Variovorax paradoxus: one gene and its partner. The protein of the gene in region 1 binds, or shares a complex with, the protein of each later gene. Links are inferred from orthologs where the notes say so. Each region holds a gene or a part of one and is shown on either strand. Other genes may lie near its edges. The genes, in order: sbcB and ssb.

What was found.
Region 2: the proteins of sbcB (region 1) and ssb are in contact, whole or in part, in a crystal structure (PDB 3C94), measured with the Escherichia coli proteins. The link is inferred for Variovorax paradoxus from one-to-one orthologs.

The regions. Positions count from the first base shown.
Region 1 is NZ_CP046622.1:3,173,844-3,180,150, forward strand. Bases 103-3,102 are described here. They hold sbcB (exodeoxyribonuclease I), read right to left. Parts: upstream 2,323-3,102; coding sequence 883-2,322; downstream 103-882. Other genes in these bases: GOQ09_RS14695 (GNAT family N-acetyltransferase), read right to left, coding at 103-429; GOQ09_RS14700 (DUF3574 domain-containing protein), read right to left, coding at 416-856; cls (cardiolipin synthase), read right to left, coding at 2,323-3,102. In the rest of the region: more of GOQ09_RS14695, read right to left, coding at 1-102; more of cls, read right to left, coding at 3,103-3,768; ATP-dependent Clp protease ATP-binding subunit ClpA, read right to left, coding at 3,887-6,208; ATP-dependent Clp protease adapter ClpS, read right to left, coding at 6,276-6,307. UniProt on the Escherichia coli protein: Degrades single-stranded DNA (ssDNA) in a highly processive manner.
Region 2 is NZ_CP046622.1:443,882-449,986, reverse strand. The notes cover bases 1,457-4,254. They hold ssb (single-stranded DNA-binding protein), read right to left. Parts: upstream 3,236-4,254; coding sequence 2,678-3,235; downstream 1,457-2,677. Other genes in these bases: GOQ09_RS02095 (chloride channel protein), read left to right, coding at 3,343-4,254; GOQ09_RS02105 (hypothetical protein), read left to right, coding at 2,132-2,602; GOQ09_RS02110 (Csu type fimbrial protein), read left to right, coding at 1,457-1,965. In the rest of the region: GOQ09_RS02115 (fimbria/pilus outer membrane usher protein), read left to right, coding at 1-931; more of GOQ09_RS02110, read left to right, coding at 928-1,456; more of GOQ09_RS02095, read left to right, coding at 4,255-4,725; excinuclease ABC subunit UvrA, read left to right, coding at 4,744-6,105. UniProt on the Escherichia coli protein: Plays an important role in DNA replication, recombination and repair. Binds to ssDNA and to an array of partner proteins to recruit them to their sites of action during DNA metabolism. Acts as a sliding platform that migrates on DNA via reptation.

The DNA of each region.
Region 1 (6,307 bases):
GGTACTGTTGCCCTCGGTGACGGTGAGCTGCACCAGCCGCAGGCGTTCGGTGGCGCGCGCATGCGCCAGCAGCGCAAGCACCAGCCGCCGGCCGAAACCGGCGCGGCGCGCGGAAGCCGCCACGGCCATGCCGAAGAGCGTGGCCTTGTGGCGGGCACGCTGCCGCGCTTCGAAGCTCAAGCCCGCCGCGCCCACCAGCACGCCCGCCTCGTCGAAGGCGCCATAGACCACGCTGGCCTCGTTTGCATCCGAACCCAGCCGTTCCTCCCACCACTCAACCGGCAATCCAGAGCGCTCTTCCACCGTGGTGGTGAAGGCGCTGGGGTGCGTGGCATAGGCGTCGAGCATCAAGGCGCGGTAGGCCGTAGCGTCGGCCGGCACAAGCCGCCGGACGGCGTTGCAGTCGTTTTCGTTTTCAGAAGCGAACACAGACCGACTGCCTTTCCTGCAGCACGGCCTCCTGGCCGAAGCGCTGCCTGTAGGTGTCGATGATCCGGGCGATGGCGGCATCGTCCTCGGCGCTGCGCGGGTGCAGCAGCACCACAAGCTTGGAGGGCTCGCGCACCACGCCGCCCGATGCGCCGCGCCACTGCCCTGCCGCATCGACGACCGTAAGGCCCTTCGGAAAGACCGGGGTCACTACCGAATCGAGGAAAGCGGCCCACTGCGCGTTCGACACCTGCCCGCCGGCGGGAATGGCGCGGCCGAAGTACAGAGTGTCGCGTTCGAAAGCGTCGAAGCCGGCTGCGCAGGCCGTGGAGGAACCGGGCGCAGTTGGCAGGGTGCTGCAACCGGCGAGCATGGCAAGCGTTGCGGCCGAAGCTGCAAGGCGCAGGCGGGTGACGATCGGACGCATGGTGCGGTTCGCCGGGGGTTGGTGCCTCAGGCTTCCGGAGCGATGGCCTCGGCGTACTCGTAGAGCGCGCCCAGGATTTCTTCGCCGCGCTCGTCGGCGGTTTCGGACAGCGCATCGACTTCGCTGAACAGCATCTCGATGGTGCGCGCCCCGCCCTCGCCTTTGAACAGCCGCGCAACGCGCAGCGCCTCCCAGCGTTCGGTTTCCTCAGGGCTGAGCAGCTCCGGCCAGTTGCGCGCCCGGTAGCGGAAGAGGATTTCCTCGAGGCGTCCGTCGTCGAAACCGGTACGGTCCTTCGCGAGTTCCTCGGGCGATAGCGCGCGCAGCTGGTTCAGGCGGCGCCTGTCCGCATTGCCGACGAAGCCGCCGTACAGGTCTTCGTCCACGTCGGGCGTGGCCTCCTTGGGACGGGCGTACACCTGCGACCAGATGGCGCTCATGTCGGGCAGGTCGCGCGCGATGGCTGCGTGGCGCATGGCCGCGTCGAGATCGACGTTCCAGCGCTCGGCCATGGCGGGCGCCAGCGTACGCAGATTGCCGACGACCATCGGCGACTTGTTGAGGTGAATGCCTTTCACCGGCAGGCGGACCACACCTTCGGGCAGGTCGGCGGTGCGGGTGAAGAGGCGCAGGCGCAGGGTATCGACATCGATGTCGCGCAGCTCGCTCGGGTCGTGGGCCAGGTCCCACGCGAGCAGCTCGTTCTTGTTGGTCGGATGGCTCGCAAGCGGCCACATCACGCTGAGGCACCCGCGCTCGACCGGGAACATGCCCGAGACGTGCAGGAAAGGCTTGGCCGTGTCCCGCATGGCCGGCAGGCCGAGCTCGCTGGCCACGCGGTCTTTCTTGTGCAGGCCGAAGGCGAATTCGAAGAGCTTGGGCTGGCGGTCGCGAATGAGCCGGGCCAGCGCGATGGTGGCGCGCACGTCGGAAAGCGCATCGTGCGCCGCTTCATGCAGCAATCCGTTGGCCCGCGCCAGGTCTTCGAGCTTGAAGCTGGGCTTGCCGTCTTCCTTCTTCGGCCACTCGATGCCGTCGGGCCGCAGCGCGTAGGTCAGGCGCACCACGTCGAGCAGGTCCCACCGGCCGCAGTCGTTCTGCCATTCACGCGCATAGGGGTCGATGAGGTTGCGCCAGAACAGGAAGCGCGTGACCTCGTCGTCGAAGCGGATGGTGTTGTAGCCCACGCCGATGGTGCCGGGCTGAGAGAAGGCCTTCTCGATCTGCGCGGCGAAGGCGTGCTCGGGAACACCGCGCTCAAGGCACACCTGCGGTGTGATGCCCGTGATCAGGCAGGCTTCGGGGCTGGGCAGGTAATCGGGCGCCGGCTTGCAGTAGATCATCAGCGGCTCGCCGATTTCGTTCAGCTCTGCGTCGGTGCGAATGGCGGCGAACTGCGAAGGCCGGTCGCGGCGCGGCACGGCACCGAAGGTTTCGTAGTCGTGCCAGAGAAAGGTGTGGTTCATTCAGAGCAAGGGAGAAAACAATCGTGCAATTGCGTCGCCGAGGCGGCGCCAGAAACTCTGCGGGCGGTTGGCGCGCACCGCGCCGGAACTGTGGAGGTCAGTCTCGAACTGCGCCGCTAGGGGGCGCGCCAGCTCGGGCCCGTAGACCACCGCGCTCACCTCGAAATTGAGCCTGAAGCTGCGGTTGTCGAAATTTGCGGTACCGATCATCGCGCAATGGTCGTCGACCACCAAGGTCTTGGAGTGCAGCATGCGGGCCTTGTACTCCCACACCTTCACGCCGGCCGCGATCAGTTCGTCGAAATAGGAGCGCGCAGCGGCGCTCACAATGGCCGAATCGCTGCGGCGCGGCACCAGAAGGCGCACGTCCACGCCGCGTAGCGCCGCGCTGGTGAGTGCCATCATGGCGGGCTCGCCAGGCACGAAGTACGGGGTGGTGAGCCAGGCGCGTTCGCTGGCCGAATGAATGGCCTCCACGTGCATGCGGTGGATGGGCTCGAGCATGTTGTCCGGCCCGCTGGTCACAATTTGCACAGGAATGTCGCCCGCCTCCACCGGCGGCAGCATGGCGCCCATCAGGTGATCCATGTTGCGAAGGTCTTCGCCGGTGGCGTAGGCCCAGTCTTCGAGAAAGGTGGTCTGGAGCCAGCGCACCGCGCTGCCTTCGATGCGCAGGTGCACGTCGTGGTAGGCGTCTGGCCGCGTGCGCTTGTCTTCCTCGTCGGTGATGTTGACGCCGCCGGTAAAACCCACGCGGCCGTCGCACACCACGATCTTGCGGTGGGTGCGGTAGTTGGTTACCGGCCGCAGGCGCCGGCCGATGCGTGTGTCGTGGAACAGCGCAACCTCCACGCCCGCGGCAACAAGCGGCGCCATGAATTTGCGGCCGATGCGCTTCGAGCCTAGCGCGTCGAGCAAAAGCCGCACCGCCACGCCCTGCCTGGCACGTTCCACCAAAAGGTCGCGCAGCGCGGTGCCGATCTTGTCGGGCTCGAAGATGTAGTACTCGAGATGGATGTGGTCTTGCGCCTCGCGCACCGCATCGAAGATGGCGTCGAAGGTGCGTGCACCACCCGAAAGCAGTGCCACGCCCGTGGCGCTGGAAACCGGCAGCCCGCAGGCGGCGGTACACAGCCTCGCTATCTGCTGCAGCGCCGGCGGCGCATTCTCTGCGGCGTCCCTCAGCCGCGCCAGCTCGCCCTGCGTGTGGGCCTTGGCACGGCTGCGCAGGCGCTTGACCCGCTGCTTGCGCAAGCGCTGCGGCCCCAGGAAGTAATAGATGACGAAGCCTGCGAACGGCAACAGCGCCAGCGACAGGATCCAGCTCATGGTGGACACCGGCGCGCGCTTCTGCATCACGATCCAGACCGAGAGCACGGCGATATAGCCGCTCCACGCCAGGGAGAGGCCGGTTTTCCAATCCTGGCTGAGCTCGGGAAGAATCAAGGTGAAGCTTGTGTGCGGCTAATTTCCGGCCCCAAACAAAAAGGCCGGCAGCGAATGCTACCGGCCTTTTCAGTGTTGCCAGGAATACCGCGGAACCGGCTCTGCCGGCCCCGCTTCTTTATCCTGCCGCAGCCTCTTCGGCTTCAGGCTTGGACTTGCCTTCCTTCTTGGGCAGCGGCTGGATGTCCAGCTGCACTTCGCCCTGGTCGTCGATGTCGACCGACAGGCGGCCACCATCGATGAGTCGACCGAACAGCAGCTCGTCGGCCAGTGCACGACGGATCGTGTCCTGGATCAGGCGCTGCATCGGGCGCGCACCCATCAGCGGATCGAAGCCCTTCTTCGCCAGGTGCTTGCGCAAGCCGTCGCTGAACGTGACGTCGACCTTCTTCTCGGCCAGCTGCGTTTCGAGCTGGAGCAGGAACTTGTCGACAACGCGCAGGATGATCTGCTCGTCCAGCGCCTTGAAGCTCACGGTCGCGTCCAGGCGGTTGCGGAACTCCGGCGTGAACAGGCGCTTGATGTCGGCCATTTCGTCGCCCGCCTGGCGCGGGTTGGTAAAGCCGATGGTCGCCTTGTTCATGGTCTCGGCGCCCGCGTTGGTGGTCATTACGATGATCACGTTGCGGAAGTCGGCCTTGCGTCCGTTGTTGTCCGTCAGGGTGCCGTGGTCCATGACCTGCAGCAGCACGTTGAAGATGTCCGGGTGCGCCTTCTCGATTTCGTCGAGCAGCAGCACCGCGTGCGGCTTCTTCGTGATGGCTTCGGTCAGGAGACCGCCCTGGTCGAACCCGACATAGCCCGGAGGCGCGCCGATCAGGCGGCTCACCGCATGGCGCTCCATGTACTCCGACATGTCGAAGCGGATCAACTCGATGCCCATGATGTAGGCGAGTTGCTTGGCCGCTTCGGTCTTGCCCACGCCCGTGGGGCCGCTGAACAGGAACGAACCGATCGGCTTGTCTTCGCGGCCAAGGCCCGAACGCGCCATCTTCACGGCGGACGCCAGCACCTCGAGTGCCTTGTCCTGGCCGAACACCACGCTCTTCAAGTCGCGCTCGATCGTCTGCAGCTTGCCGCGGTCGTCGTTGCTGACGTTGGCCGGGGGAATGCGCGCGATCTTCGCGACGATGTCCTCGACCTCGGACTTGCTGATGGTCTTCTTGCGCTTGCTCGCGGGCAGGATGCGCTGCGCAGCACCGGCCTCGTCGATCACGTCGATGGCCTTGTCGGGCAGGTGGCGGTCGTTGATGTACTTGGCGCTCAGCTCGGCCGCTGCCTGCAGTGCCGCCACCGCGTACTTGACGCCATGGTGTTCTTCGAAGCGCGACTTCAGGCCCTTCAGGATGTCGACGGTTTCCTGCACCGTCGGCTCGACCACGTCGACCTTCTGGAAGCGACGCGACAGGGCCGCATCCTTCTCGAAGATGCCGCGGTATTCGCTGAACGTTGTGGCGCCGATGCACTTGAGTTGGCCGCTCGAGAGCGCCGGCTTGAGCAGGTTGGACGCATCGAGCGTGCCGCCCGAGGCCGCACCCGCACCAATGAGCGTATGGATCTCGTCGATGAACAGGATGGCGTTCGGCTTGTCCTTCAGCGACTTGAGCACGCCCTTCAGGCGCTGCTCGAAATCACCGCGGTACTTGGTGCCGGCCAGCAACGCGCCCATATCGAGCGAGTACACCTGCGCCTCGGCCAGGATTTCAGGCACGTCGGTCTGCGTGATGCGCCAGGCCAGGCCTTCGGCGATGGCGGTCTTACCCACGCCGGCCTCACCCACAAGCAGCGGGTTGTTCTTGCGCCGGCGGCAGAGAATCTGGATGACGCGCTCGACCTCGTATTCGCGGCCGATCAGCGGATCGATCTTGCCGTCCTTGGCGAGCTGGTTGAGGTTCTGCGTGAACTGCTCGAGAGGCGAAGCCTTCTCGTTCTTTTCGCCGCCGCCCTCTTCGCCCTCGCCCGAAGACGATTCGCTGCTGCCCTTGACGGCCTCAGGCGGATCGCTCTTCTTGATGCCGTGGGCAATGAAGTTCACCACGTCCAGGCGGGTCACGCCTTGCTGGTGGAGGTAGTACACCGCATGCGAATCCTTTTCGCCGAAGATCGCGACCAGCACGTTGGCGCCGGTGACTTCCTTCTTGCCGTTGCCGGTGGACTGCACATGCATGATGGCGCGCTGGATGACGCGCTGGAAACCCAGCGTGGGCTGGGTGTCGACATCGTCGGTACCCGCCACTTGCGGCGTGTTGTCCTTGATGAAGTTGGTGAGCGACGCCCGCAGGTCGTCGACGTTGGCCGAGCAGGCGCGCAGAACCTCTGCGGCGCTCGGGTTGTCCAGCAAAGCGAGCAACAGATGCTCCACGGTGATGAACTCGTGGCGCTGCTGCCTGGCCTCGACGAAGGCCATGTGCAAGCTGACTTCCAGTTCCTGGGCAATCATGTGATTTCCTTTTGCCTTGCTGTAAATAAGTTCTCAGATGGGTTGGAGCTTGCGCAATTCAACTGGTTCACGCAACAGGCTCGCTCACGCACTGCAGCG
Region 2 (6,105 bases), 2.7 Mb from region 1 along the record:
GCAGGCAACGCGCCTGGCAAGCGTCTATTGGTTCAGGGGCGTGGGCCGCAATGCCTCGGTGAACGTCAGCCTGAACCAGAACCTCGACGACCGCCGCGAGCGCAGCCTCTTCGTCGGCTTCACCTGGGCGCTGGACGGCAACGTCACGGCCAGCGCCGGCCTTCAGCGCGAGCGCGACCGCAACATCTACACCGTCGATGCGCAGAGCTCCACGCCGGGCGAAGGCGGTGTCGGCTGGCGCGCCGGCCTGCGCCAGGGCGGGGGCCAGAACGGCGGACAGGCCGAGATCGACTACCTGGGCCGCTACGGCCGCGCCATGGCCGGCATCAGCGTGCTCGGCGACAGCCGTTTTGCCTATGCCGGAGCCACCGGCTCGGTCGTGTTCATGGGCGGCCAGCCGTTCGCGGCCCGCCGCATCGACGACGCATTTGCGGTGGTCTCCACCGACGGCATCGCCGGCGTACCGGTAAGGCTGGAGAACCGGGACATCGGCACGACCGACGGCAACGGCATGTTGCTGGTGGCCCCGCTCAGCGCCTATCAGAACAACCAGCTTTCCATCGACCCGATGCAATTGCCCGCCGACGTGAGGATCGAACGCGTGAAGACCATTGCCACGCCGAGCGACCGCGCCGGCACGCTGGTGCGCTTCGGCATCACGCCGGTCAGCGCGGCCGCACTGATTCTGGTGGACGAGACAGGCAAGCCCCTGCCGCTGGGCAGCCGCGTGCGCGCCAACGCCCAAGGCGGCGAGCCCGCCCTGGTCGGCTTCGACGGCGCGGTGTACCTCGAATCGCTCCAGCCCCGGAACACGCTCGACGTACAGACGCCTTCTGGCCGCTGCCGCGCGAGCTTCGACTATCGCAAGGAAGCCTCGGGAATTCCGCAGATCGGCCCGCTGCGCTGCGCCAAGGAGACCAAGACGCCATGAGCCTTCTGACCCGCTCTTTGCAGGCCCTCGGCCTGCCCCTGCTCTTTGCGCTGCTCTGGTGGCTGCCGGCGGGCCCCGCGCAGGCGGCGGTCAGCTGCAACGCGACGATGACGAACCTGGTCTTCGGCACGGTCGAGCTGGTCAACGGGGCCACGGCGGCGCCCACCACCGCGACGCTGAACTACAACTGCACCAACGACAGCACCACCGCCATCGAGCAGGTCAGGGTCTGCTTCAACATCGGCGACGGCAACGAGGGCCTCGGGAACTTCAATCCACGAGTGATGGAGACCACCGCCGGGAATCAATTGAGGTTCCAGCTGTACCAGGCAACGAGCGGCACCGTGTGGGGCTCCAACGGCAACGCGCAGGTGCCGAACCCGTTCTCCGTCACGATGAGCATTCCTCGCCGTACGACTGCGGGCGGCCTCGGACGGGTGACGGGAAGCACCACCATGCGCGGCGAACTGCTCCCCCTCCAGGGCGCGGTGCCTCCAGGTTCGTACCAGGACAACTTCGTCGGGGACCACACCTCGATCACGCTGTCGAGGAGCACTTCCGCCATGCCGGCGACCTGCGACACCATACAGCCCGGCAGGTTCGCCTTCCTGGTCACCGCAACAGTCGCCAAGAGCTGCCTGGTCACCGCGGACCCGCTGAACTTCGGCACCATCAACGGCCTGCCGGGCCAAGCCGACAGGGACCAGACCAGCACGATCAACGTCACCTGCACCACGCCCACCCCGTACACGGTTGCGCTGACGCCTTCGAATGGCTCGACGACCGGCGCAGGAACGATGACGCCGACAGGCGGCGTGCCCGGCAACGCCGAGACGGTGCCCTATCAGCTCTACCGCAACGCCGCGCGCAATTCCGTCTGGGGCAGCGTCGCGGGCACAGGCGGGAACGTTGCTGCGGGCACAGGCAACGGAGCCGCCCAGGCGCTGACCTTGTATGGACGCGTTCTCGGCACCAACGCCAACGTGCGGCCGGACAACTACCGCGACGTGGTGACGGTCAGCGTGACCTACTGAACTCCGCCGGCAAGCAAGCCGGTGCGGAAAAACCTGCTAGCCATTGGCAGGTTATGGGTAAAGAATGGCGCAGACGGCCTTCATTTTCCCGCGACTCTGCCGATAAACCAGGACAGGGCATCAATGCGATGCCCTCCACCCGGTTGCGACGAGAGGAGGAGTTCCAATGTCCGGAAACATGTCCGCTGCAGGTGCAACTGCCCTGCGCCCGACGCGAATAGCGCAACCGTTGGCTGCCGCCGGCATGCTGCTGTTCTTGCTGCCGCTACCGCTGCGGCTCAGTTCCGCGGAGCCGACGCACGGCATGAACAGTTCCACGGCCCGCTTCACCATCTCGATGGTCGTTCTGCCGACCTTCAAGGTGCTCGAGGTCACACCGGTCAAGGGCGGGCATGAATACCGCGTCTGGACCAACATGAAGTCGGTGGCCATCAAGGGCCGCGAGTACCGTTTCGACAAGATCGGCGAGACAACGCTCATGGTGGCCGGAAACGATGCGGACGGCCGCGACAGCCTCGCTTCCGCCTGGCAAGGGGTCATCGGTGCGATGGCGGCGACCACAGGCTCCGCCCCACCGCAAGCCGCGGCGTCAGCCGGCGATGGCAGCAATGCGATGCGGGTGACGGTGACCTACTGACTGGCTGCGCTCCAGAAAAAAAGCCTGCAGCGATGAACTGCAGGCTTTCGATCGGCAAATTCCGATGAATCGATTTCAGAACGGAATGTCGTCATCCATGTCGTCGAAGCCCGACGACGACTTGGCCGGTGCCTGGCGCGGCGCCGCCGCCGGAGCGCGCGGTGCCGCGGCGGGTGCACGGGGGGCATAACCGCCGCCACCGCCGCCACCGCCACCGCCTTGCGAGTAGCCGCCACCGCCGCCACCCTGCGAATAACCGCCGTCGTCCTCCGGACCGCCCGAGGGGCCGCCCTGGCCCTGGCGGCTACCCAGCATCTGCATCTGGTCGGCGCGGATTTCGGTGGTGTACTTTTCTATGCCGTCCTTGTCGGTCCACTTGCGCGTGCGCAGGCTGCCTTCGACATACACCTGCGAGCCCTTGCGCAGGTATTGGCCGGCAATTTCGGCCAGGCGGCCGTTGAAAACGATGCGGTGCCACTCGGTGGCTTCGCGCATTTCGCCGCTTTGCTTGTCTTTCCAGCGATCGGTGGTGGCCACGGTGACGTTTGCCACCTGGTCGCCGCTTGGGAAGGTACGCATTTCGGGGTCGCGCCCCAGGTTGCCGACGACGATGACTTTATTGACCGATGCCATATGCACTGCCCCTGATAAGTAGATGGAGGAGGAGGTTGAAAGGAACCCTCGATTGTGCCCCAGGCAACCGCCCCCACCCCCTCCGGGTGCCAGAATGGGCGTTCCGCATGAACAGAGAACCTGACTTTTTCGAGCACTTGCGCGCCGAATTGCGCGGGGGCCGCATCTGGCTCGACCGTGCCATCGTGCTCGGCTACGCCATTGCGGCCGGCCTCTTCGTGGTGGGCTTCACAGTTGCCAGCGACTGGGTCTTCGGCCAGTTCCACCGCTTCTACCAGGCGTGGCCCTGGGCCGTGCTGCTGACCACGCCGCTCGTCACCGCGGCCATCGTGTGGTTCACACTGCGCTTCTTTCCGGGTGCGGGCGGTTCGGGCATTCCGCAGATCAAGGCGGCGCTGCATCCGGCGCTGCCGGAGGAGCGGCGCTTCGTCTTCGCGTCGCTCCGGCTGACGGTCGCAAAAATCGGGCTGGGCGTTGCGGGCTTCGCGGCCGGGCTGTCGATCGGGCGCGAAGGCCCCTCGGTGCAGGTTGCGGCGGGCGTGATGCAGCATGCGCGGCGCTGGCTGTCGCCCAACACCACCATCGACTCCCGCGCGCTGCTGGTGGCGGGCGGGGCGGCGGGCATTGCGGCAGCCTTCAATGCGCCGCTGGCGGGCGTGGTGTTCGCCATCGAAGAACTGTCGGGCCGGCTGGAGGCGCGCTCCAGCGGCCTGATCATCACGGCCATCGTGCTGGCGGGCCTGGTGGCGGTGTCGGCATTCGGCAATACCAGCTACTTCGGCGTGATCCGCGTGCCGCGGCTGGGCTGGGACGTGCTCGGGCCCGGGCTGCTGGTCGCGTTGCTGAGCGGCGCGGCAGGCGGGCTGTTCGCGCGCCTGCTGATTGCGTCGCTGACCGGCACGGCCGGGCGGCTCAACCGCTGGCGGGCACGCTTTCCGGTGCGCTTCGCGGCCTGCGGCGGGCTCGCGGTGGCCGTCATCGGGCTGGTGACGGGCGGGGTCACGTTCGGTGCGGGGTCCGAAGCGGTCAAGCAGATGCTGCAGGGCCATGACGAACTTACACCGCTCTACACCGCTCTCAAGTTCATTGCCACCTGGCTCACCGCGTGGTGCGGCGTGCCTGGCGGCATCTTCGCGCCTTCGCTGTCCATTGGCGCGGGCATCGGCGATGCGGTAGCCGGGCTGGCCGGCAGCGACCTCGGGCCCGCACTCATCGCGATGGGCATGGCCGGCTTCCTGGCCGCGGTCACGCAGGCACCGCTCACCGCCTTCATCATCGTGATGGAAATGGTCGACGGCCATTCCATGGTGCTGAGCCTCATGGCTTCGGCCATGCTGGCCAGCCTGGTCTCCCGCATGATCAGCCGCCCGCTCTACGAGACATTGGCCGAGCACATGGTCGGCCGGGCCATCGGCAGCACCGCACCGGTGCACCGGCCGGGGCCCGAAGCTCCCGCGGAGAAAGCCTCTCAACCCGCCCCCTCGCCATGAAATGCAGGGCGGACTATCATGTTCGGTTGCCCTCGGACGATCGAACCCTTGAAATCCCCCGCAACTGACAACCCGGAACGCGACGCCTACCTGGGCGCCGTGCTCGCGCAGCAGCGCATCAGCATCCGCGGTGCGCGCACCCACAACCTGAAGAACGTCGACCTCGACATTCCGCGCAACAAGCTGGTGGTCATCACCGGCCTGTCGGGCTCGGGCAAGTCGAGCCTGGCTTTCGACACGCTGTATGCCGAAGGGCAGCGGCGCTACGTGGAAAGCCTCTCGGCCTATGCGCGGCAGTTTCTGCAGCTCATGGACAAGCCCGACGTCGACGTGATCGAGGGCCTCTCGCCCGCCATCAGCATCGAGCAGAAGGCCACCAGCCACAACCCGCGCTCCACCGTGGGCACGGTGACCGAGATCCACGACTACCTGCGCCTGCTTTATGCACGCGCCGGCACGCCCTACTGCCCCGAGCACCACCTGCCGCTGCAGGCGCAAACGGTGTCGCAAATGGTCGATGCCACGCTTGCCATTGCCAATGAGCCGCGCCTGATGATCCTCGCGCCCGTGGCGCGCGAGAAGAAAGGCGAGTTCCTGGAGCTCTTCGCCGAAATGCAGGCCGCCGGCTACGTGCGCTTCCGCGTCGACGGGCAAACCTACGAATACAACGACCTGCCCAAGCTCAAGAAGACCGAGAAGCACGACATCGACGTGGTGATCGACCGGCTGCGCGCGCGCCCCGACATGCAGCAGCGCCTGGCCGAGAGCTTCGAGGCGGCGCTGCGTCTTGCAGAAGGCCGCGCCATTGCGCTGGAGCTGGGCGCCGAGGGAGCGCCCGACAAGGAGCACCTGTTCAACGCCAAGTTCGCGTGCCCGATCTGCCACTACTCGCTATCGGAACTGGAGCCGCGCCTTTTCTCGTTCAACTCGCCCGTGGGCGCCTGCCCGAGCTGCGACGGCCTCGGCCACCGCGAGGTGTTCGACCCGGCGCGCGTGGTGGCCTTCCCGTCGCTCTCGCTGGCCAGCGGCGCCATCAAGGGTTGGGACCGCCGCAACAGCTACTACTTCAGCATGATCGAGAGCGTTGCGAAGCACTACAAGTTCGACGTCGACGCGCCCTTCGAATCCCTGCCCGCCTCGGTGCAGCAGGTGCTGCTGCACGGCTCGGCGGCCGAAGAGATCAAGTTCAACTACACCATGGAATCGGGCAACTTCGCGGGCAAGAAGCTCACGAAGAAGCACCCCTTCGAGGGCATCATCCCGAACATGACGCGGCGCTACCGGGAGACCGATTCGGTGATGGTGCGCGAAGACCTCGCGCGCTTTCGCAACCTGCAGCCGTGTCCCGACTGCGGCGGCTCGCGCCTCAGGCCCGAGGCG